4 regions of the Halomonas sp. M1 genome follow, and region 2 is predicted to be linked to each of the others. Evidence: predicted binding sites of a transcription regulator. Region 2 holds the regulator's gene; each other region holds the start of a gene.
What was found. Region 2 encodes FNR, which switches genes on or off when oxygen is low (the NO sensors DNR and NnrR bind a similar motif). Its sites were predicted from a motif close to TTGATNTANATCAA; they were not measured.
Positions count from the first base shown of each region.

Region 1: the regulator FNR is predicted to act here: its motif matches at 2,204-2,217, upstream of paaF (2,3-dehydroadipyl-CoA hydratase PaaF).
Region 3: the regulator FNR is predicted to act here: its motif matches at 1,960-1,973, upstream of ccoM (cytochrome c oxidase subunit CcoM).
Region 4: the regulator FNR is predicted to act here: its motif matches at 3,343-3,356, upstream of hemN (oxygen-independent coproporphyrinogen III oxidase).

Region 1 covers NZ_CP121119.1:2,102,876-2,108,579, forward strand. The annotation lists gene paaY (phenylacetic acid degradation protein PaaY) at 1-222, opposite strand, end outside; gene paaN (phenylacetic acid degradation protein PaaN) at 234-1,910, opposite strand; gene paaF (2,3-dehydroadipyl-CoA hydratase PaaF) at 2,277-3,050, shown strand; gene paaG (2-(1,2-epoxy-1,2-dihydrophenyl)acetyl-CoA isomerase PaaG) at 3,067-3,858, shown strand; gene paaH (3-hydroxyacyl-CoA dehydrogenase PaaH) at 3,860-5,401, shown strand; gene paaI (hydroxyphenylacetyl-CoA thioesterase PaaI) at 5,394-5,704, shown strand, end outside.
Region 2 covers NZ_CP121119.1:1,695,844-1,701,547, forward strand. The annotation lists gene P8S54_RS07665 (heavy metal translocating P-type ATPase) at 1-279, shown strand, start outside; gene ccoS (cbb3-type cytochrome oxidase assembly protein CcoS) at 276-503, shown strand; gene P8S54_RS07675 (sulfite exporter TauE/SafE family protein) at 500-1,195, shown strand; gene hemN (oxygen-independent coproporphyrinogen III oxidase) at 1,371-2,798, shown strand; gene fnr (fumarate/nitrate reduction transcriptional regulator Fnr) at 2,857-3,609, shown strand; gene ttcA (tRNA 2-thiocytidine(32) synthetase TtcA) at 3,596-4,546, opposite strand; gene P8S54_RS07695 (DNA polymerase III subunit epsilon) at 4,591-5,241, opposite strand; gene P8S54_RS07700 (putative nucleotidyltransferase substrate binding domain-containing protein) at 5,247-5,704, opposite strand, start outside.
Region 3 covers NZ_CP121119.1:708,931-714,634, forward strand. The annotation lists gene P8S54_RS03215 (GGDEF domain-containing protein) at 1-1,074, opposite strand, end outside; gene P8S54_RS03220 (hypothetical protein) at 1,068-1,580, opposite strand; gene ccoM (cytochrome c oxidase subunit CcoM) at 1,776-1,901, opposite strand; gene P8S54_RS03230 (peptidylprolyl isomerase) at 2,106-2,624, opposite strand; gene P8S54_RS03235 (MFS transporter) at 2,752-4,119, shown strand; gene P8S54_RS03240 (SEC-C domain-containing protein) at 4,127-5,704, opposite strand, start outside.
Region 4 covers NZ_CP121119.1:2,950,658-2,956,361, forward strand. The annotation lists gene P8S54_RS13600 (EAL domain-containing protein) at 1-902, opposite strand, end outside; gene P8S54_RS13605 (NnrS family protein) at 1,510-2,721, shown strand; gene P8S54_RS13610 (Rrf2 family transcriptional regulator) at 2,728-3,174, opposite strand; gene hemN (oxygen-independent coproporphyrinogen III oxidase) at 3,519-4,904, shown strand; gene P8S54_RS13620 (hypothetical protein) at 5,299-5,704, opposite strand, start outside.

The DNA.
Region 1 (5,704 bases), 410 kb from region 2:
GACCTTAGTGACGCAACCCGGAAAGCCGTGCATCACGCAGGTATCCTGAAGGTTCGCGCCCTCTTCCAGCACCAGGCGGCCGAAATCGCCACGCATCACCGCGCCGGGACCTACATAACAGCCGGGGCCAACAATCACATCCCCGATCAACACTGCTGTCGGGTGAACATAAGCCGTCGGGTGCACCACCGGCGTCACCCCTTCAAGTCGATAGTAAGGCATAACGTTCTCCGTTAGTTTGATGGGCTGTGGCGACGGCTTTGCACCACCACGAAACGGCTGGCGACAAAGGCTTGGTTACATAAGGAAGCATTGGCTGCCGGATTACCGCCCGTGGCGTGAAAGTCACTAAAAGCAGCCGACTGGTTGACGAATATCCCCCCATCCAGGTTCAGAGAAAGCGGAACGGCCACATCCATCGCTAGCTGCTCGAACTGTGCGGCCACGGCCTCATCGGTGGTGTAGGCACCGAGTGTTATCGCGCCCTTTTCCCGAATCACCTCCCGCGTCAGTTCAATGCTATGCGCGGTGTTCTCAGTCGCGATGACAAAGCTTATCGGGCCGAAGCGCTCCTCACTGTAGGCAGCTTTCTGCGCTGCATCCACCTTGAGGATAAGCGGCGTGTGGATGCGGGCGTCAGGGAATTGGGCGTGTTTGCGTAACTCGCTGTCCAGCGCTATATCGCCCAGCCCACGACATTCATCAATTCGTGCTCGCGTGTCTACTGACTGCAGGGCACCTAACACCGTGCAGGCGCGGTCATTGTCACTCAGAAACGCCTGGACAGCTTTCGCAAGCGCTGCCGATATGTCATCAAAGCTTAAATGGCCATCCGCTGTTTCGATCCCGCTTTTCGGTACATAAATGGCCTGAGGGGTCGTGCACATCTGCCCAGAATAGAGGCTCAGCGAGAAGGCCAGGTTCGCCGTGACCGCTTTAAGGTTATCCACACTGTCGATAATAACCGTGTTGATGCCGGCTTTCTCGGCAAACACCTGAGCTTGGGTGGCGTTCTGTATTAGCCAGTCTCCGAACGCGTTGGAGCCGGTGAAATCGATTAGTTTGACCGCAGGGTCAAGCGCCAGCGTCTTGGTGAGCGGCGCATCGACAGTGTCGGGTACCAAGCTAACCAGACAAGGATCAAAGCCCGCTTCCTCCAGTACCTGTTGAACAACCCGTGCGGTCATCGCCACAGGCAAAATAGCGCCAGGGTGTGGCTTAAGGATGACCGGATTGCCCGTCGCCAGACTGGCAAACAAGCCAGGATACGTATTCCAGGTGGGAAACGTGGAACAGGCCACTACCAACGAGATACCGCGCGGAACGATGTGAAAACGCTTATCCATGACAATGGGATCATGCTTGCCCTGGGCCTTGACCCATTTCGCGGCAGCGGGAATCTGAGCCATTGCCTGCCAAGCATAGGCCACGGCTTCAAGGCCGCGATCCTGGGCATGCGGCCCACCCGCTTGAAACGCCATCAACGGCCCCTGGCCGCTGGTATGCATCACCGCCTGGGCGATCTCTGGGCTCATGGCATTAAGGCGTGACAGGACTTCCATACACACCCCAACACGCGCTTGCGCCCCGGCATCCCGCCAGTCGCGCATTGCTACTTGCATGGCCGCTACCAGCTCGTCGAGGTTTGGCTGGTCATACGTAATGCCGAGTTCAAAGCCATAAGGTGACACTTCGCCACCCACTTGCTGGGTGCTGCCAACACCATTAAGTGCAAATGGCTGATTGAGTAGTGACTCGAACGTCGACGGCGCCGCTTTAACGGCATCCTCGGGGTATTTCCGCATGCTTTCTGGATAGGGCGTCCAGAAATTACGGCTGGAAATGGCATCGACAGCTTGGTCAAGAATCTCACGATGAAGGTCGAACATCTGCTGCGCTGATTGCGTCATGGGGCGCTCCTGCACTCACTTATTTTTTGATACGCTATATTTTTGAAGACTATCTTTCCCGTAACAAAACATCAAACGCTTTCCCTGTCACCACTTACTAAAGAACGGGTGAACTGATATCTAAAAACTCGATATATAGGGGTTAAAAGTCGCTTTTTTAGCCACGCACCCAGGCTTCATACCATGGTCTAACAACCATATTTCGTTCGCCAAAATGCACTCAAGCCATTGTTAATAAAGAACAAATGATCAAAAATAACGTTAAGCGACACACTAACAACATCTAAACAATATTGATGCGTATCAAAATAAACCTATACTCGGCAGATATTCATCCTGTGCGCCACAGGCCGAACTGAGGTAAAAATGCCCACTACTCTAAAAACAACCCCACCCCAGGAAGGCGTTTTATGCATCACGCTGAATCGCCCAGACGCACTGAATGCGCTTAATACGCAGCTTCTCGGCGAGCTCGCCGACACCTTGAGCAAGGCTGATAGTGACGACAACGTTCGCGCCGTGGTGATTACCGGCAGTGCGAAAGCGTTCGCCGCCGGTGCGGATATTAACGAAATGGCCGAACGCGATCTGGTCGGCATGCTGGAAGATCCTCGCCAGCACCACTGGGCCACCATTACGCGCTTTCGCAAACCGATCATTGCCGCCGTCAATGGCTATGCCTTGGGCGGCGGCTGCGAACTGGCCATGCATGCCGACATCATCATTGCCGGTGAAAACGCCCTGTTTGGCCAGCCGGAAATCAACCTGGGCATCATGCCCGGCGCTGGCGGCACCCAACGATTGCTTAGAGCGGTAGGCAAATCTCTGGCTACCCAAATGGTGCTGACCGGCGAGCCAATTTCTGCTCGCCGTGCCCTTGAAGCTGGCCTGATTAGCGAGATTACCCAACCCGAACTCACCCTTGAAAACGCCATGGCCATTGCAACACGCATCGCCGCCAAGGCACCGCTGGCGGTGCGTTTAGCGCGGGAATCGCTGCACAAGGCGATGGATACCGACCTAGCCACCGGCCTGCGCTTTGAACGCCATGCATTCACCTTACTGGCGGGTACCGCCGACCGCGAAGAGGGCATTCGCGCCTTCCAAGAAAAACGACCTGCCACTTTTCAAGGGCACTGACACAAGGATATACCCCATGAGCCAAGCGCCCCTGCTTTACACCGTGGAAGACGGCGTTGCCTGCATTACGCTAAACCGCCCCGACAGCTTGAACAGCTTCAATACTGAGATGCATGCCGAGATGCGCAAGGCGCTTAAGGACGTGCGCCAGGACGCAAGCGTTCGTGCTTTGTTGCTGACCGGCAACGGCCGCGGCTTCTGCGCTGGCCAAGATCTTTCCGACCGCAGCGTGGCCCCCGGTGAGCAAGCCCCCGATCTCGGCGAGTCACTTGAGAAACGCTACAACCCCATGCTGCGCGCTCTTAAAGATATGCCGTTCCCGACCATTTGTGCGGTGAACGGCGTGGCCGCAGGTGCCGGTGCCAACATCGCCCTGGCCTGCGACATCGTGTTGGCCGCACGCTCGGCGAGCTTTATTCAGGCTTTCTGTAAAATCGGCTTGATTCCCGACTCCGGCGGCACCTGGACCCTGCCTCACTTAGTGGGCATGGCGCGTGCCAAGGGCCTGGCGATGCTTGGTGACAAGCTGCCCGCCGAGACTGCCGAACAGTGGGGCATGATTTGGCGCTGTGTCGACGATGAGGCGCTTCAGGAAGAAGCCATGAACATGGCTCGCCACTTGGCCACACAGCCGACGCGCGGCTTGGCGCTTATCAAACGCGCCCTGCATGCCAGCAGCGATAACAGCTTCAACGAACAGCTCGATCTGGAGCGCGATCTACAACGCCTTGCCGGGCGCTCCGACGACTACCGCGAAGGTGTCAGCGCCTTTATGGAAAAACGTCGCCCCACCTTCAAGGGAGAGTGATATGGCAGCCCTACCCACGTCCGCCGTCATTGGCGTGATCGGCGCAGGCGCCATGGGTGCCGGTATCGCTCAGGTAGCCGCCCAGGCTGGCCACTCGGTAATCTTGCACGACAATCAGCCGGGTGCCGCCAAAGCAGGTATCAACAACATTCGCCGCCAGCTGGAAAAGCGCGTTGCCAAGGGCAAGGTGAGCCAAGCCGATGTGGATAACATCATGGCTCGCCTACAGCCCGCCGACACAATCGACGCCCTGGCCGACAGCCGCCTAATTATTGAAGCCATTGTTGAAAACCTTGAGGTTAAACGGCAGGTGTTCGCCCAGCTCGAAGCGCTATGCTCGCCGGATACTTTGCTCGCCAGCAATACCTCGTCGCTGTCGATCACCTCCATTGCCGCAGACCTGAAGCACCCTGAACGCATGGCGGGACTTCACTTCTTTAACCCCGCCCCAGTGATGAAGCTAGTAGAAGTGGTGTCAGGCCTGGCGACCACCACAGATGTTGCGAACACCCTTTTCGATACCGCTAGCGCCTGGGGCAAGGTGGCGGTACACGCAAGCTCTACCCCTGGGTTTATTGTTAACCGCGTGGCGCGGCCATTTTATGCAGAAGGGCTACGCCTGCTGCAGGAGCGCGCAAGCGACGCCGCGACCCTAGACGCACTGCTGCGTCAGGCGGGCGGGTTCCGCATGGGGCCCTTCGAGCTAATGGACCTGATTGGTCATGACGTTAACTATGCCGTGACCCGCTCGGTGTTTGATGCGTACTACGGCGATACCCGCTTTGAACCCTCATTAGTACAGCAAGCCTTAGTTGAAGCAGGCCGCCTGGGGCGCAAGTCAGGCCTAGGCTTTTTTGATTACTCTGCTGAAGAGCACGCCAAACCACAGCCTGCGTTTGCCGCCCCCGCAAACGCAGCGTTGCCGCCGCTGGTCGTCCAGGGCGCAGACAACAACACCCTTGCCCCGCTGTTGGAACGCGCCCAAAACGCAGGGGTTGAGGTGGTTTACCGCGAGTCGCTGCAGCCAAGCGGCACACCCCGCTTATACCTAGGCGACCTGGTACTGGGCCTCAGCGACGGACGCTGCGCAGCCGAACGCGCGACCAATGAAGGGCTCGATGCCCTAGTACTGTTCGACTTATGCCTGGACTACCGCAGCGCCAGCGCCATCGCGCTTGCTGCTAGCCACAAAACATCACCCGAGGCCCGCCAACTGGCCACCGCTTTCTTCCAGCGCCTGGGTATGGACGTAGCCTGGCTAACCGACACGCCGGGGCTGGTAGTGCTACGTACCGTGACCATGCTCGCTAATGAAGCTGCCGATGCCGTGCTGCAAGGCGTGTGCAGCGCTAAGGATGGCGACCTAGCGATGCAGGCGGGCGTTAACTACCCACAAGGCCCTCTGGCCTGGGCAGACTCACTGGGCCTGCACTTCGTTCACCGCACCCTTACACACCTGCAGCAGAGCTACGGCGAAGAGCGCTATCGCAGCTCGTTCCTGCTGCGTCGCAACGCCTTGGGCGGGGGAAGCTTCCATGAGTGATGCCCAACTGACCCCACAACAGCTGGCGGAAGCCTGTGCCAAGGCAATGTTTGCCCGTGACCATGCCAGCCAAGGGCTGGGCATGCGGGTTACCCGCGTAGCCCCCGGCTTTGCAGAACTGACCATGACCGTACGCCAGGACATGGTGCAGGGTCACGGCAACTGCCATGGCGGGTTTCTGTTTGCCCTGGCTGATTCCGCCTTTGCCTTTGCCTGCAATAGCTACGATGAGGCCACGGTGGCCTCAGGCTGCAGCATCGACTACCTCGGCCCCGGCCAGCTAGGCGATGAACTCATCGCCAC
Region 2 (5,704 bases):
GCCGATGCGGTACTTCTCAGTCCCCGTTTGATGCGGATATATGACGCTATCGAGATTTCCGGAGCCACGCGCAAGATCATGCGACAAAATATGCTGTGGTCAGTCTGCTACAACTTCTCAGCACTGCCACTGGCCGCCATGGGCCTGATACCACCATGGCTTGCCGCTATTGGCATGTCGCTTAGTTCTCTGGTAGTGGTGGGTAATGCGCTGCGCCTGTCACGCTGGCGTACCCAATCGGCTCCACTGATAGCCCCTACTCATCCGGTGAACGCATGACAATTCTTTATCTGCTTATTCCTCTATCGCTTATCTTACTCGGCCTCGCCGTCTGGGCGTTTTTTTGGGCGGTTAAGCACGACCAGTTTGATGATCTTGAAGGGCCCGCCTACCGCGTTCTGTTCGATGACGATGAGAATGACTTAACTAAGGAGCAGCGCGACGAGCGTAAAATAGCGTCTCGTAAACAGGCTAAATCAAACGACTCAGAACCACCGCCATGAACCCAACAGGGTTAGATTTACCACCGGTCATGGCGGCTTTTGTATTTGGTTTGATGGGGGGTGCTCACTGTATCGGCATGTGTGGCGGCATTATGAGCGCACTGACCTTTGCTGTACCGCCAAGCATGCGCCACCCCGCCCGTATGGGTGGCCTTTTACTAAGCTATAACGCTGGCCGCATTCTAAGCTACATGGTCGCAGGCGCCCTAGTGGCGGCGCTGGGTACGCTTATTTCGCTTTCTCCCACCGCCCGCATTATGCTGCAAGCGTTTGCCGCGCTCATGCTGATTTTAATGGCGCTGTATATTGCCAACTGGTGGAAGGGTCTGCTTAAGGTCGAAGCCATTGGGCGACACCTATGGCGCTATATAGAGCCGCTAGGGCGGCGTTTGATGCCCGTTGTGCACCTTCCCCAGGCATTTACCCTTGGCGCGCTATGGGGCTGGCTACCCTGCGGCCTTGTCTACTCCATGCTGGCCTGGAGCCTCGCTATCGCCGACCCACTCCAAGGTGCACTGCTGATGGGCGCCTTTGGTTTAGGCACCCTACCAGCGCTGCTGGCCACCGGCTTGGCTGCCCAGCAGCTTAGCCAGCTAATACGCCATCCGGCCACTCGTAGCATCGCTGCACTGACTATTATTGGTTTTGCGGTATGGCAGCTATGGGCGCTGATGGGTCATGGCGCCCATTAACGCCCTGACGCGTATACCTTGATGCAGCTCAACGCTTTCATGGTTTGCTTGTTCTAGCATTTAGCAGCGTTTAAGCCTGTTTTTCTCGGCATTAACACCTGTGATCCCCTATTGCTTTTGATCTTGCTATTCAAGCTTGGTGCAAGCCTTGCTTTTAAACCCTGGAGCGCCTTCCATGCCTGCACATGCCACTGCTGCCGTTTCACACCCTACACTTGCAGCGCCTCCGGCCACAGCCTGGGATGAAGCGCTGCTTCGCCGCTACGACAAAAGCGGCCCCCGTTACACTTCTTACCCAACCGCGCTCGCTTTCAATGAGCAGTTCACCGCAGATGATTTTACCCAAGCGCTTGAGCGTAGCAATCAGAGCCAGCGACCGCTATCGCTCTATGTGCACGTGCCTTTTTGCCGCAAAATTTGCTTTTACTGTGCCTGCAATAAGATTGCTACCAAAAACACCCAGTTGGCAGAGCCGTATCTCTCTAGACTCGACCGTGAAATGGTTCTCACCGCTCGCCACCTAGATACTAAGCGCCCAGTACAACAGTTGCACTGGGGCGGTGGGACACCGACGTTTCTCTCGCTTGCACAAATGAGCGACCTGATTGACCGTTTAGACGCTCGCTTTGGTTTATCCATGTCGCCTGATCGTGATTACGCCATTGAAATTGACCCGCGGGAAGCCGATGTATTTACCCTACGCCACTTACAGTCACTCGGGTTTAACCGGCTGAGCCTTGGCGTACAGGATTTAAACCCACGGGTACAAAAAGCGATTAATCGTGTGCAGCCACGAGTGCTCACTGAAACATTAATGGATGAAGCCCACCGTCTAAGTTTTCGCTCACTTAATCTCGATTTGATCTATGGCCTGCCCTTTCAAACCGAGCAGAGCTTTGCCGACACACTGCAGCAGGTTATTGAGCTAAACCCTGCACGGTTATCAGTGTTTAACTATGCCCATATGCCCACTCGCTTTGCGCCTCAGCGACGTATTAATGAGGAAGACTTACCAAGCGCCGATGAGAAACTCGCTATTTTGCATACTACTATTGAGATGCTTACCAGCGCAGGCTATGTACACATTGGTATGGATCATTTTGCCCGACCGGATGATAGCTTGGCGGTGGCCCAGCGCAACGGCTCACTTCAGCGTAATTTCCAAGGTTACTCCAGCCATGCTCAGTGTGATCTGATAGGGCTAGGCGTCTCAGCCATTTCTCGCGTGGATGACGTTTATGCGCAAAACCCAACCTCTCTTGAACACTTTGAAGCAGCACTAGATCAAGGTAGGCTAGCAACAGTAAAAGGTTTAAGATTAAATCAGGACGACCTAATACGGCGAGACGTTATTGAACGCTTAATGTGTGATATGCGAATTGATCTAGCAGCGGTAGGCCAGCGCTGGGGAATTGATGCTGCTGACTACTTTTCTCCCGTTCTTGAGCAGCTTCACGCGGCAGAACAGGACGGCTTGCTGATACGTGACGGCCTCTCTTTGAGCGCCACACCCACAGGCCGACTGCTTATTCGTCATCTTGCCATGGCCTTCGATGCTTATTTATCCGGCCAGTCGTCTCAGCGTTATTCAAAAATTATGTGACCCTATTGAGGCGCTCTTGCCTGGCGCCTATCATGGCAAATGATAAACGGAGAATTACATGCCTCACCAAGCCAGCCCCCGACGTTCACTGCTGCAAGAAGCACGCTGTCAAACCTGCAGCCTTAGTTCGTTGTGCCTACCGCTGGCCCTTGAGCTTGAGGACATGGGGCAGTTTGACGCTATTATCCGCCGCCGGGCACCGCTTAAAAAAGGTGAGCCGCTGTTTCGCCAGGGAGACCCGTTTACCAGTGTGTATGCCGTTCGCTCGGGTAGCCTTAAACAGGTCACCAGCGAAGGTAATGGCAACGACCAGCTTACCAACTTCTACCTGCCCAGCGAGCTGGTGGGGTTAGACGGCATTGATGAAAACTATTACCCCGGCAGCGTTATTGCCTTGGAAACCACGACCGTTTGTGAAATCCCTTTCGACCGCTTGGATACACTCTCTGAAGAGCTTCCCGAACTACGGGGACAGCTCTACCGGAGCATGAGTAAAGAGCTGAAAGATGACCGCCGAATGATGCGCCTGCTATCACGCAAAACCGCCGACCAGCGACTCGCTAGCTTCTTAATCACGCTCTCAGACCGCTTTCGTCGGCGTGGTTACTCCCCCTACAGCTTCCGGCTCTCTATGTCCCGGGCGGATATGGGAAATTACTTGGGCCTCGCGGTAGAAACCGTCAGCCGTATTCTTAGCCGTTTCCAGCAACAAGCCGTGGTAGCCGTGTCAGGGCGTGAAATTAATATCCTCGACATGCAGCGGTTAATTATCTTGGCCGAAGAGGACGAGCAGATCGCTACCCCACGTTAAATGCTTGAATGCGCCCGGCCATCAGTGCTGCTTGTTTGCTTTCAAGGTTTGCAAAATCAAATAGCTGGCGGTCGGCAAGCTGGGAGGGGGCCACATTCGTCACCGCTTTAAACATGCTTTCCAGCCGCCCAGGATGCTTCTTATCCCACTCTGCCAGCATATCTTTAACGACCTGACGCTGGAGGTTGGGCTGCGAACCACACAGGTTACAGGGAATGATGGGGAACTCCATTAGCCGGGAGAACTCGGCAATATCCGCCTCTTTGCAGTAAGCAAGCGGACGAATGACGATGTTTTTACCATCATCAGAGAGCAGCTTAGGCGGCATAGCTTTTAAAGTCCCGCCAAAAAACATATTTAAAAACAGCGTTTCTAAAATATCTTCCCGGTGATGACCCAAAGCAATTTTGGTAGCACCAATCTCTTCAGCAAATCCATACAGCGACCCTCTACGCAGTCGCGAACAGAGTGCACACGTGGTCTTTCCTTCTGGTGTTTTCTCTTTCACCACCGAGTAGGTGTCCCGCTCTAGAATATGGTACTCCACCCCCTGCTTATCCAAATACTGCGGAAGGATGTGCTCTGGAAAACCCGGTTGCTTCTGATCCATATTCACCGCCACCAGTGAGAAGTTAACCGGGGCGTTGCGCTGCAAGTTGCGCAAAATCTCAAGCATGGTGTAGCTATCTTTGCCACCCGATAGGCACACCATCACCCGGTCGCCTTCGCCAATCATCTGATAATCGATGATTGCGTTACCCACCTCGCGACGCAGGCGTTTTTGCAACTTGTTGAATTCACGCTTCTGTTTTGCGTCTTGGGTGTCGGGTAGGGCTTGCTGGCTGGCCGCTTGGGCGGCATCGATGGTCGCCGGGTCAAAATAATCAAGAGATTGCATGGTATAGGCACTGCCGCTGGTAGAAAAAGCAGCGGCCATTCTAACAATACTCGACAGCTCCACCCAACAGAAACCCAGCGGGTTTAAGCCACCTGGGCAGTCTCACGCTGCAAACGGATATACAGCAGCGCACTCGCAGCAGCCTCACTTAGCACCCCGTGGCTGTTCATTGCGGGCAGTTGCCATCGCTCTAGCGCCTCGCCCAAGTCGTTGCCGATATCTACCTGGGGGTGTAAACGTCGCAGCTGGCGATGATGAAGCTTGGCGACATCCACCTGCGCATTGGGCAAACCGAAGCCAAGCGCCTCCTTGAACTGCATATTTAGCTGATCAAGAGAGCGATCTATTTGCCAGCCTATTAAGGGCCGGTTGCCAATAAATTCAGCCAGCGCCCCGAGATTCTCTGCATTGGGCGATAAAGCGACTGTCGTACCATAAACGTGTTGATGGCGCCTAAGCGTAGCGGCATTTGCGCTACGGGTGTTCGCTATCGTGGCAACCCAGGCTCTGCTGGTTTGAACATGGCGCTGGCTCAGCACCACTGCTGCCACGCTAATCACCGGGTGCTCACCTGCAGAGGCATAACACGCAAGGGCCACCTGCTCTTCCCCCATATAGGGCTGGAATAGCCATGCATAGGGAGAGCCAACACACCGGCGGCGGTCGCTTTCTCGCTGCAGGAGGGTGCGCAGGGAGCCGCTGAATAGCGACACGTGTCGATCTAACCATCGCATGCCGCTCACGAATACTCCAGATGATATCGGTGGGAAAGGCGCTGTTTGAAATCTTTAACAATATGCATCGCTTCGCGAAGCAAATCGCGCTCAAGGGAGGAGAGTTCCTGCACGACCACACGGTTAGTGCGCGTACCGGACGCACCATCCAACTCTTGAAGCTGCTGTTTTAGCCGCAGCTCTGTAAACAGCGCTAATGCCTCCCCCAAATCATCGGCGAAGCGACGATCCAACCGGCCATCCGTCGCTAGGGCATCTAAACGATCCAGCGTCGACGTTGCCTTAATCCGTCGCTCAAGCGCCATAGTGCGCACGCCATGCACAATCGGAAAAATGCCGCCTTTTTTTATATCAATACCGTGTTGGGGCTTTTTCAGCGAGCCAAAGAGCGTCAGCGGCGTCGAAAAACGCAAGGCCGTTCTGGCAAAGTAAGAGAGCAGCAGCTCGTCTCGGGAGCAGCGCT
Region 3 (5,704 bases), 990 kb from region 2:
GGCATAGGCGAAGGTTGTCTCAACCGCCACAAAACGCACTGCTCCAACACTCAGCGTGACGCTTTTATTATCCGGGTGGGCAGGATGCTTAAACTGCTCTGCCGCGAGACGTGACAGCAACGACTCGCAGTGCTGGGTAAGGACGGGATCATTGGGGCACGGCAAAACGGCAGCAAACTCATCGCCTCCCAGCCGATATAGTTTGGCCTCTGGGCCTAACTGGTTTTGCAGCAGGTTAGCCAAGCGGCCTAATAGTTGATCGCCTTCAGGATGGCCCAGCGCATCGTTGTACTGCTTAAAAAAATCGATATCAACCAAGATCAGCCCAAGGGATTCGTTTGCCCTTGCCATAACCTCTTGGTGAAGTGCGCTGCGGTTGCCAATCCCGGTGAGCGGGTCACGCATGGCACGCTTCATCCAAGCAAGCTTTTGCTCAGTAGCAAGCTCGGTGCGGCGCAGTTGACGCTCATGCATCAACCAAAAAAGAAGCCCCATTATAAAAATCACCATGCTTGTGTAGGTAAGCACTTGGTTATGGCGGCGGGTACTTTCTGAGAAGTTATTGATCGCCATGCCGCGGCGATCTAACTGATCCATCTCAATGTGCGTTAGGCAGTTAATAGGCCCTAACAGCTCCCTGGAGGCAGCAAACGCTGAAATGTCACCCTGTGATAGACGCGGCGCAAGGGAGCCAACAATCGAAATACTAGGCGCCGTGCAGGCGTATTCTTGATGGTAGACACTCACGTCCATTAGCCCATACGCGAGATCCAAATCCAACGAAACAGCCTCAATGTTTTCCACGCTCGTTGTCTGCTCGTTAAGCAGTGTTTGCTGGGCACGCTGCAGGTAGGCGCGGGAACGAGTGGCCAACTGCTGGCCTGTTAAGCTACCCGTCTGGCTGAAATAGGCCTGAATTTCTGGATACACCCAGCGCGATTCGTAAATAATCAGCATCATCAGCGCCATAAAGCTCATCAGGCTCAATGAAAGCCAGGTTATATAGTGCCGCTTTTCCCTGCTTCGCTTTTCCGCAGAAGCCGGGGGGTCGAAAGGCTCATTAGCACTCACCATCTAGCCTCGATGCTACGAATCATCCAAACCCAGTCGTTAAATTCGCGCAGTGAATTGACATCGCGCGCTCCATAGTCTCGCTCTACCAGGCGCAGCGGCCCGCGGGAGCGAAGGGTCAGTGGCTCGCCATCCTCTTCTAAGATCATGTACCAATTGGGGTCGTCCCACCCGCTCAGCGTGACGTCATAGTCATCCCAAGCAGTGAAGTGCAGCCCAGGTGGTATCTCGCCAAACTGCTCAATCAGGAAATCGCGAAATTCAAAGCCTCGCATTTCCACGTCTCGCCCCTGGTATGGGTCAAAAAGGGTGAAAGTGGTATCTGCCTGTTGGATTAGCGAAGCGGTAGGGATCTGACGGGTGTCATCGCCATTGATGAGGGTTAATTCTCGTGCATGTACACTTGCTAATGGAAAACTGACTATCAGTATCAATAGATACGCGAAGCCCGTTTTTACCTGCTTTTTGAAACGTTGGGCATACGCAACACGTAAACTAGCAGCGTTCATGGCAGAGAATCCCTAGTGGTAAGCACTTATTATGGTAAAAGCACTATACCAGGGCATGAACACACCTGTTTTCAACGCATATTAACTTAAGACGAAAAGACGAAAAACAAAAAAGCCGACCCAAATGGGCCGGCAACAGGAAGCTTACTGATAACAGTAAGCCCCCTCCCCTGACGATGGTAACAACCGATTGCGCTAAGGCTTTTTTCGCTCATCTTTACGAAGATGATCGCGAATAACAAAGCCTGCCCAGCCGATCATAAAAGCGATCACTAACGCGATAGTGACTAAGCTAAAAATGACAGTATCATCCCAGTACATGGCTTCCCCTCCCGCCGTGATGTATGAATTCATCATACTGGGTAAGCGTTAGGGGAAACTGACCTAGATCAAGCTTTACAAGTAGCCAAAACCGGGCCGGTAAAGAACTTGATACATGTCATTTTTTAGGATGCTCATCGCTTATTATCGAGGCAGTCGTATTCGTGGAGGGGGCTTTTAAGTTGCAAACTGAACGTCATACACTCACAACACTTTGCGATCTTCTACCTTGCTATGCTCTGTTCCGGGAGGAAGCGGATGTCCTTTAGCCAGTTCAGCCCGGGTCGCTTCTCTTACGTCTAACACGGTTACTTGGTAGCGAAGGGTATGACCTGCTAAGGGGTGGTTGGTATCCACCGTGACTTGGTCACCGTCAATACTCAGCACAGTTACAATTTGCGGGCCTGCCTCTCCTTCGGTTTGAAAGCGACTGCCAGGCGCAAGCTCAGCGCTACCAAAAGACGCCCGGCTCACCTCTTGCACCAAATCTTCATTGCGCAGCCCGTAAGCCTCAGCGGGGGCTAATGTCACGCGAAGCTCTGTGCCTGCCTCTTTTCCCTCTAGCGCGCGTTCTAAACCGGGTAAGATATTATTATGGCCGTGCAAGTACTCCAGCGGCTGACTGCGCGCCTGGGAGTCATCCAACACGTGGGTACTACCATCGTGAAGTACGTCGCTAAGTACATAGTGTAAGGTCACTACCTGATGTGCCGTAATCGACATGGAAAACTCCTCTCCGGTAAGCTGTCGGCGTTGTCATGGATGTTTGGCCTAGTCTATCACTGACCGTTTTTATAGCGGGCCTTTTTACAGCAGGCCTTTGTCCCGATTTTCTTGGAGTTTATGTAACATGCCCACCCCCACGCCCCAGCGCAGTTGGCTTGCTGCGCTTGCTATATATTTGCGTGCGCCTGTCATTACCATGCTGTTTTTGGGCTTTTCTGCTGGCCTGCCTTTTCTGCTGGTTTTCTCCACCCTTTCAGCGTGGCTGCGAAGCGACGGCGTCGAAGTAGCCGCCATCGGCTTTTTTGCCTGGATTGGCATGCTCTACTCCATCAAGTTCTTTTGGGCACCGATTGTGGATCGCCTAGCGCTACCACTGCTGACCCGGACCTTTGGACAACGGCGCGGCTGGATGCTGCTGGCCCAGGGGATGATTGCCGCCGGGCTGATTGGCTTGGCGGGCTTAAGCCCCGTGGGCAACCTGGGCTGGGTAGCGGCATTTGCCTTGCTGGTGGCGTTTGGCTCTGCAACGCAAGATATTGCCATCGACGCCTACCGGATCGAGTCTGCTGATGACGATATGCAGGCCGCCATGGCCTCTACCTATATTATTGGTTATCGCGCGGGCCTACTGGCGGCCGGTGCCGGGGCGCTCTACGTCGCCTCAGCGGTTTCCTGGAATGTCGCCTACCTCACCATGGCGGCGCTGGTGGGCATTGGCGTAATTACCGTGCTGATTCGCCCTGAGCCAAAGCGCGCCTCACTCTCAATTCAACTTATTCATGAGCCTAAAGTGCGGGCCTTTATCCGTGCCAGCCGCGGCAAACCCAAAGTGCTGCGCCGCTTTGGTGCCTGGGCAATCGGCGCTATCGTTTGCCCGTTCACCGATTTTTTCCGGCGCTACGGTGTAAAAGCCCTGGGCATTTTAGTGTTTATTGCAATGTTTAGAATTAGCGATTTGGCCATGGCGTCCATGGCTAACCCACTGTACATCGATTTAGGCTTTTCCCTGGCGACCATCGCTAATGTGACTAACGTATTTGGCATCGCCATGAGCATCACTGGGGGCATTCTTGGCGGGCTGCTGGTTGCACGCTATGGCATCGGGCCGCTGCTGGTCTTCGGCGCTGCGGTCGCTACCCTCACAAACCTACTGTTCGCAGCGCTAGCGCTTGCTGGTCAGCAACTGCCGATGCTGGTCATGGCCATTGTCGGGGATAACTTGGCTAACGGCTTGGCGAGCGCGGTGTTTATCGCGTTTCTCTCAAGCCTTACCTCGCGCGCGTATACCGCCACTCAGTACGCCCTGTTCTCATCGCTAATGACGTTACCCGGCAAGTTTCTCAGCGGTTTTGGCGGATTAGTCGTCACCGCTCAGGGATACGCCACGTTCTTTGTAGTGGCTACCCTGCTCGGCCTACCCGCGATCGCTTTAGCCATCTGGATAAGCCGAGACAAGCAATTGGTACCCGCTCCCCTGGTAAAAGCAGGCTAACGGGCGGCTAGCGGTGATTATTCAGCCACTCCAGAGCGCCTGGGGTGGTGCGCCACTGGTCACGCATTAGCGTGCGGTATTGCCATGCTTCTGCCCGGGAGCCAGGGTCAACCTGGCCATCGGCGTAAGGCAAGGAGGGCCGAGGGCTTTCGGCACAAATCAGCTCCAGGGCGTGGCGATTATGGCCAACCACCTCGGTTAGCGCTGCTTCGGCGGCATCGTGTTTTTCAAGGCGGTAAAGTGCCAAGGTACGCCCCATCAGTAACCCTAACACGAGCGAGCCGTCGTCTTTATGGGGCTCCTCGGTAAGCGCCAGTGCTTCTTCGTTACGGTCATCCCGCAGCAGTTGGTCAAGCACCAGCTCTTTTAGGCCCAGGCTATCTTCTTGATCTATTGCGAGCAGCTCTTCGGCTAGCTCGCGGGAGTGCTGGCGCGCGCCGCGCTCCATACCCACCACTAGCGCCAGCCCTGTTCGTAGCAGCATGGCGTTATCCGCATCATCCCAGCACAAGCTACCGTCACCCGCAGCACGTGCCTGCTCCAGCCAGCGAGAAAGGCGAAGCGCCAGCGGCGCTAGCAGGCTTGGCGCCATCCACGGCAGGCTGCCAAAGCGACTGGTGAGCGCAAGGGTTACGTCTTGCACCACCTGAGGGGCATCCAACCACTCTGGATGGGCACAAAGCGCCGACATCCACTCGATGGCATTGCCCCAGGGGTCGTCCCGAAACCCTAACGCTACATCTTCATCCACCAACACCTGAAACTGCTCGTGCCAAGCGGCAAACAGCGTCTCTTCTCGTGCGGTGGTGGTGTAGAGCAGCCTACCGGTTTCGCCATCTTGTTCAAAAGAGAGCTTAGGGGCAGTGGGCAGCGCGGCCAAGAGCGCCTGCAACGACACCAGCGGTGTTGCCATGTCCTCTTCAGCGCTAAGCAGCTGGTCGGCCAGCGTTGCGCCAGGGTTTTCAGCCAATGCGGCAAGAAAGTCGAGCTGTTCTTCATCCAAATCGCCCTGACGCACCAAACGACGATACCAAAAATCAGCGCGCTCTTTGGCTTCACTCTCATGCCCTTCATGCAGCAGCAGCATCGCTTCAATGTAAGCTAGCGTCGGGGAGTCCGGCAGCGCCTGCTGGGCTTTCACAAAGGCACCACGGGCGCTATCCAGATCGTCATTGTCCAAATGCATGAGGCAGAGCCGTTCAAGCGCCACGCCGCGTAAAAACAGCGGCCCGCGCTCCATTACCTCGTCAAGCAGATCGGCACGCTTGCGGGTAAAGCCCCGCTCTTGATAGATATCCAAGAGGATTTCAAAGGCAGGCTCTGCCTGTTCCGGCAGCCGCGACCAGTCGCTGCCATCAAACAGCGACTCAAGAATCTGCATTGAACGTCCGGTTTGGCCACTCTCGGCAGCAATGAGCCCTGCTTCTAGAAGCGCCTGGGGAGGCGCCTGCTGGCTCTCTAGCGCCGCTTTTAGCGTTGCTCCTTTCCACTCGCGAAGTGACAGCATCCACATCATCTGTTCGGGGATATCTGTTGGGAACTCAACGCGATAGCAGCACTGCTTAAACTTGCGACCGGAATCGCA
Region 4 (5,704 bases), 1.3 Mb from region 2:
AGCAGTCTTAATTCATCGGTTTGCTTATTTCGGGTAGTAACGTCTCTGCATATGCCATAAACACCTACAATGATGTCATCAATAATCACTGGGAAATTAGTGATTTCCAGCGAGTAGTAGTGCCCATTGGCATGCCTTCCCAGGGTTTCGTAGGTGATGGCCTCGCCACGGCAAGCGGTGTTAAACGCTTGTTGGGTTGATTCGCGAAAATTGGGCGCGATGAATTGGCTAAAGTGTAAGCCGATAAGCTCGGATGTATCGTAGCCCGTAATGCGCTCTAGCGCGGTATTACAACGTTGAAAATGACCCTCAAGGTTGAATTCATACACACCGTCAGGGTGGTTAACAAACAGTGAGCGGTGCCATTCTGATTGCATGCGGTGCTGCTGTTTATCGCGGTGGCGCAGCAACACAAGGGCCGCGAGACTGGCGCTGCGGGCAAGGTGGTTCTGCTCTTCTTGCGTGGGTGAGGCAGGGTGCCTGTAATAAGTGGCGAAGGTGCCGAGTAACTCCCCCTGAGTCGAGAGAATAGGCACTGACCAGCAGGCCCGAAGCCCCTCTGCTAAGGCTCCTTCCTTAAAGGCTGTCCAGTGGGGTTCTAGGTCAATATCTTCAGTCACCACTAGCTGTTTTTCAAAAGCAGCTCTTCCGCATGTCCCCACCGCTGGACCAATCATAAGCGCTTGCATGTAGGCAGTGTAGGCGGGTGAGAAGTGGCGGTTAGCAACCAAACTTAAGGTATTGTTAGCCGGGTCAAAGCGCATGATAGAAACCAGCGCTTGGGGCAGCATACGTTCTGCCCATTCGGCTACCGCTGCCAATGTTTTAGTAAGAGGAGCGCCCGCAGCGGCGAGATCGTGGATTTCCTGTTGAGCTTCGAGTAAGGGATATTCGTGGTACATAAAATGCCCCGGGTATTTAAAATCTAATGATTTTCATTGTTATAGGTGCTGGCTGCGGAAACTACGATTAACATCATGTAATTAAGCCTAAAGAATGGCAATCAAAAAAGGCTAATAATGTTTAATTTAGTTGCTTTGGACGAATTGTTGATGGCGTTTTTCCTTGTTTTAAGAATGAGATAATTAATCATCAATAAGCATTAAAAGGGGTTGGGCGAGGTGAGAGCATGCCCCAAAGCTATCTAGCCCTAAAAAACTTGTTTCGTCATACTGCCTCAGAACGCTAAGTTTTAATATGTGGTAGGTAGTTATGGAGCGCTATGGCAACGCTATAAAAGGCTTATCGGTACGCGAAAATCGTGAGACGCACGCCGATATATTGACCAAGCTCATGGTCGGCCACCGTGTCGCCATCCTCGGGTTCCAGAATAAAAGAGCGAATTAAGACACTCTCCTGCTGGGTACTGGCAATCTTGAAGCGGCGACCGCCATTAGGGGCGGCTAGCGCACTTAAAAACTATAAGATGTATTTTTGATACTTGTCATGGTTTTCGATGGTTGCGAGGCGCACAATGATTTTTCCAAGTAAATTAGTCGGGATTATGCCATGCCAACGACCGCCTCATCCCAGCCCGCCTCCACGCTTAAGCATCTGCCATTGGTGCGCCTAGCTTTTAGGCCTTTCTTCCTACTGGCGGCGTTGTTCAGCGTGGCATCGATGTTCGTGTGGTTAGCGTTCTGGCACGGCAATATCCTTTTGCGCCCCTATGGCGGCCTAATTTTTTGGCATCAGCATGAAATGTTATTCGGCTTTGCGGCGGCGGTGGTTGCGGGGTTTTTACTAACGGCGGTGCGTAACTGGACTGGATTGCCAAGCTTAAGCGGCGGGCCGCTGCTGGCGCTAGTAGGGTTATGGCTGTTAGGGCGGCTGCTAATGGCCTTTCCCATGGCGTTGCCGGGCTGGCTAGTACTGATGGTCGACCTTGCGTTTCTGCCGGTGGTTGCCATCGTGATGGCGAAATTAGTGATCACCGCGAAGCGTTGGCGCAATTTGATCTTCATCCCTGTGCTGGCGCTGTTTGCGATGGCTAATCTGGCGATGCACTTGGGGTTGATGAATGGCAATGCCGAGTTGATTCGCCAAGCGGCCTACTTAGCCGTGCTGTTGATCACGCTTTTGATGACCGTCGTAGGCGGGCGGGTGATTGCTATGTTTACCGCCAACCGTTTAGGGCGGCCCAAGCCAGCGCCGATTCCCGTACTGGAAGGTGTTACGCTGGCGAGTACGGCGGGCGTCGTATTATTGCAGTTGGCCATTATGCTGGGCGTTGCCGTTCCTACGATGTTAATGGGTGGGGCGATGGTTTTAGCGGCATTGGCCAACACACTTCGCATGGCACGCTGGAGTGGGCTGCACAGCTGGCGCGAACCATTGCTATGGGGGTTGCATGGCAGCTACGCCTTCATTCCTTTAGGCCTCGTCATGTGGGTATTAGCGCTTATGGGTCTAATGCGCACTGAGCTTGCAATTCACGCCCTAAGTATTGGGGGAATGGGCGTTATGATGTTAGCGATGATGGCTCGGGTGTCACTAGGCCACACCGGTCGGCCAATACGCGCCCTGCCGGGAATCGGCGTAGCGCTGGGGCTGATGTTAATAGCAGCCGTCATGCGCTCACCCGTGTTAGCGCTATTTCCCCAGATCACCCACTGGACCTACACGCTAAGCATCATCTTCTGGTGCTTGGCCTACGTTATATTTCTCGTGCACTACACGTTGCCATTAATGCAGGCGCGCATTGACGGGCAGGAGGGCTAGAGAGTGCTAAGCGCTGACGGTAGGAATGCGCATAAGTTGCGCCAGCTGAGGTTGTTGATTGCCCAGCAAGTCAGCCAGTGTGTAGTTATCTAGTTCGTCTAGAAATGCGGACAACGCATCCTTAAGAATCGATTGAAGTCGACAGGCTGGCGTGATGATGCAGGCGTTATCACTATGAAAACACTCCACTAACGCCATGTCATGCTCCATCTCCCGTACCAGCTCGCCTAACACAATGGTTGCGGGGTCGCGGGTCAGCAGTAAGCCGCTATTCTTGCCGCGAATAGCGGTAACGTATTGTTTCTGGCTAAGTGCCTGAACGATTTTCATCAAATGATTGCGCGATATATTAAAGGTCTCGGCAATCTCATGAATAGTAGAGCGCTCCTCTCCCTTGGCAGCAAGAAAGATCAATACGCGTATCGAATAATCAGTGAATCGGGTGAGATGCATGGAGTTGGCGTTGCTCCGTGGGTAATCAAGCTATAAGTCAGCCAGTCATAAAAAGCATGTTGTATGAATGTTCAGTAGGTTGCAATGAGAACATGGGTGAGTATGACTGATCTCGTCGCTATTACAGTGCATGCCTGAGTGTTTGAGTCGCCTATTTGTTGCCGCTCTTTGACTCAGGTCATGGTTGAGTAACTGGCAAGCATCGAGAGCAGGTGAGGGCAAGTGCAGAGGGGCTTTTAAAACGTATACTGTATGAATATTAACCAGCGTTTGCTGCGTTCACTTCTAGAGACCTTTTTTAAAGATCTTTTTTCAAGGACCCTTTTCAGAGACCTTTCCCTATTATGCTAGATGAGCAGTTGTTCAACCGCCCCCTGGTAGAAAAGTATGACCGGCCGGGTCCCCGCTACACCTCCTATCCTACCGCTCCGCAGTTTCATGCGGCGTTTGCTGAGGATGACTACCGTAGCGCCGCCCAGCGCAGTAATCAGGCTGAAGAACCAAAGCCACTATCGGTTTACGTGCATATCCCGTTCTGCAAAAGCCTGTGCTACTACTGCGCCTGCAACAAGATCATCACCCACAACACCGAGCGTGCGGCTGAGTATCTCCAGTGGCTAAAACAGGAGATTCGCGTTCAGGGGGCACTATTCGATAGCACCCGGCGGATGACCCAGCTACACCTGGGAGGCGGCACACCAACCTACCTGAGTAACGCCCAGCTAGGCGAGCTAATGGCTGCGCTGGACGAAGCCTTCCATTTTGCGGCACCTGCAGAGCGAGAATTCTCGCTAGAGGTAGACCCGCGCACCGTAACCCCAGCGCAGGTGTATGAACTGTACGCGCTGGGGTTCAATCGGTTGAGCTTTGGCGTGCAGGATTTTGATCACGAGGTGCAGCAAGCGGTGAATCGCGTTCAAAGCGAAGAGCAGGTGGTCTTGCTGGTTCAAGCGGCTCGCGATGCCGGCTTTGAATCGGTCAGTGTGGACTTAATCTACGGCCTACCGCTGCAGACGGTAGCAAGTTTCGATACCACCCTGGCCAAAATTATTGACCTGAAACCGGACCGCATTGCTGCATACAGCTACGCCCATCTACCCGACCTGTTCAAGGCTCAGCGGTTGATTCGCCCCGAGGATATGCCGCCGCCAGAGCGGAAGATAGAGCTGCTTGAGCTCACGATCAATCGCCTGACCGCCGCCGGTTACGTTTACATTGGTATGGATCACTTCGCCCTGCCAGATGACGAGCTGAGCCTCGCCCGTGAAAACGGCACGCTGCAGCGCAACTTCCAGGGCTACTCCACCCATGCTGACTGCGACATGATCGGGTTGGGCACTACCTCCATCGGCAAGGTGGGCGACACCTACAGTCAGAACGTCAAGGAGACAGCACAGTACCAGCACCGCATGGAGGAGGGGCGTTTACCTGTCTTTCGTGGCTATCGGCTCAGCGATGATGACCGCCTGCGCCGCGATGTCATTAATACCCTGATGTGCCATGGGCGTCTTGAGTTTGCTGCTATTGAGGCCCGCCACGGTATCGAGTTTCGCAGCTACTTTGCCCGTGCCCTAGCGAGCCTGGAAGAGATGGCTGTGGACGGCTTGATCGCCCTTCGCGACGATGCAATCGAAGTGCTGCCTTCGGGTCGGTTAATGATCCGTAACCTGGCCATGGCGTTTGATGCCTACCTAACGCCGAAGGAAAACCGCTACTCGCGGACCGTATGATTTCCAAGGCTACTCCGCATCTATTTCTTAACATGGACATGGAGGAGTTGCTCTTCGCTATTCGCGACTAAGCTTGAACCAAAGGGGGTGTTCCTGTTCGTAGCGACTTATCTATCATCACGCTTCCGGATAGACAAGTGCTCTAGCGAAGCTTTCATGAGCGGAATTCAAGGAGTATTACCAAAGTGCTCGGGGTGGGGGAAGCGGCAACGGCCCAAGAGGTTCAGAGGGCCTGCCGCACGCTAGCGCCTAAGCTTCACCCTGATGTCAGCAAGGCTGCATTATTGGGTGAAAGTGCGGGATGTGCATCAAAAGGTGCCAGTAACGCCTTGGGCGGCAGCTTTGGTGGGCTGCATCGAAACCCCAACGCCTTCAGGGGTGGAGAGGCTTAAGATTAAAGATCCTCTAACCTGACGGCGTCACGCATCATGCGCATCACTTCATGCTGTTCCAGCGCAAGGACTCCATTCAATAATTCCTCGGTCGACGATATTTCAGCCCGCGCCGATAAATAGCGGTATAGGTTTATAATGCCTTCATGTATCGAGAGCAGCGAGAGCATGACCTCAGTAACGGTCATACGAGCGTAATCAATGCGCTCGAGTTCTTCGTGAGCAAAAGGATGCTTATCGAAATACTCCGCACACCAAGTGTGAAGAGCCGCTGGCTGGGCATCTTCCTCGGTCAATGCAATAACCTTGCTGAGTTCTCGTTCATGTAACGAGAGATAATCCAGCAGCATACGCAGCCTTTCCTGCTGTGCCTCATGCGAGGCGTGCTGAAGTGTATCAGCTAGGTTA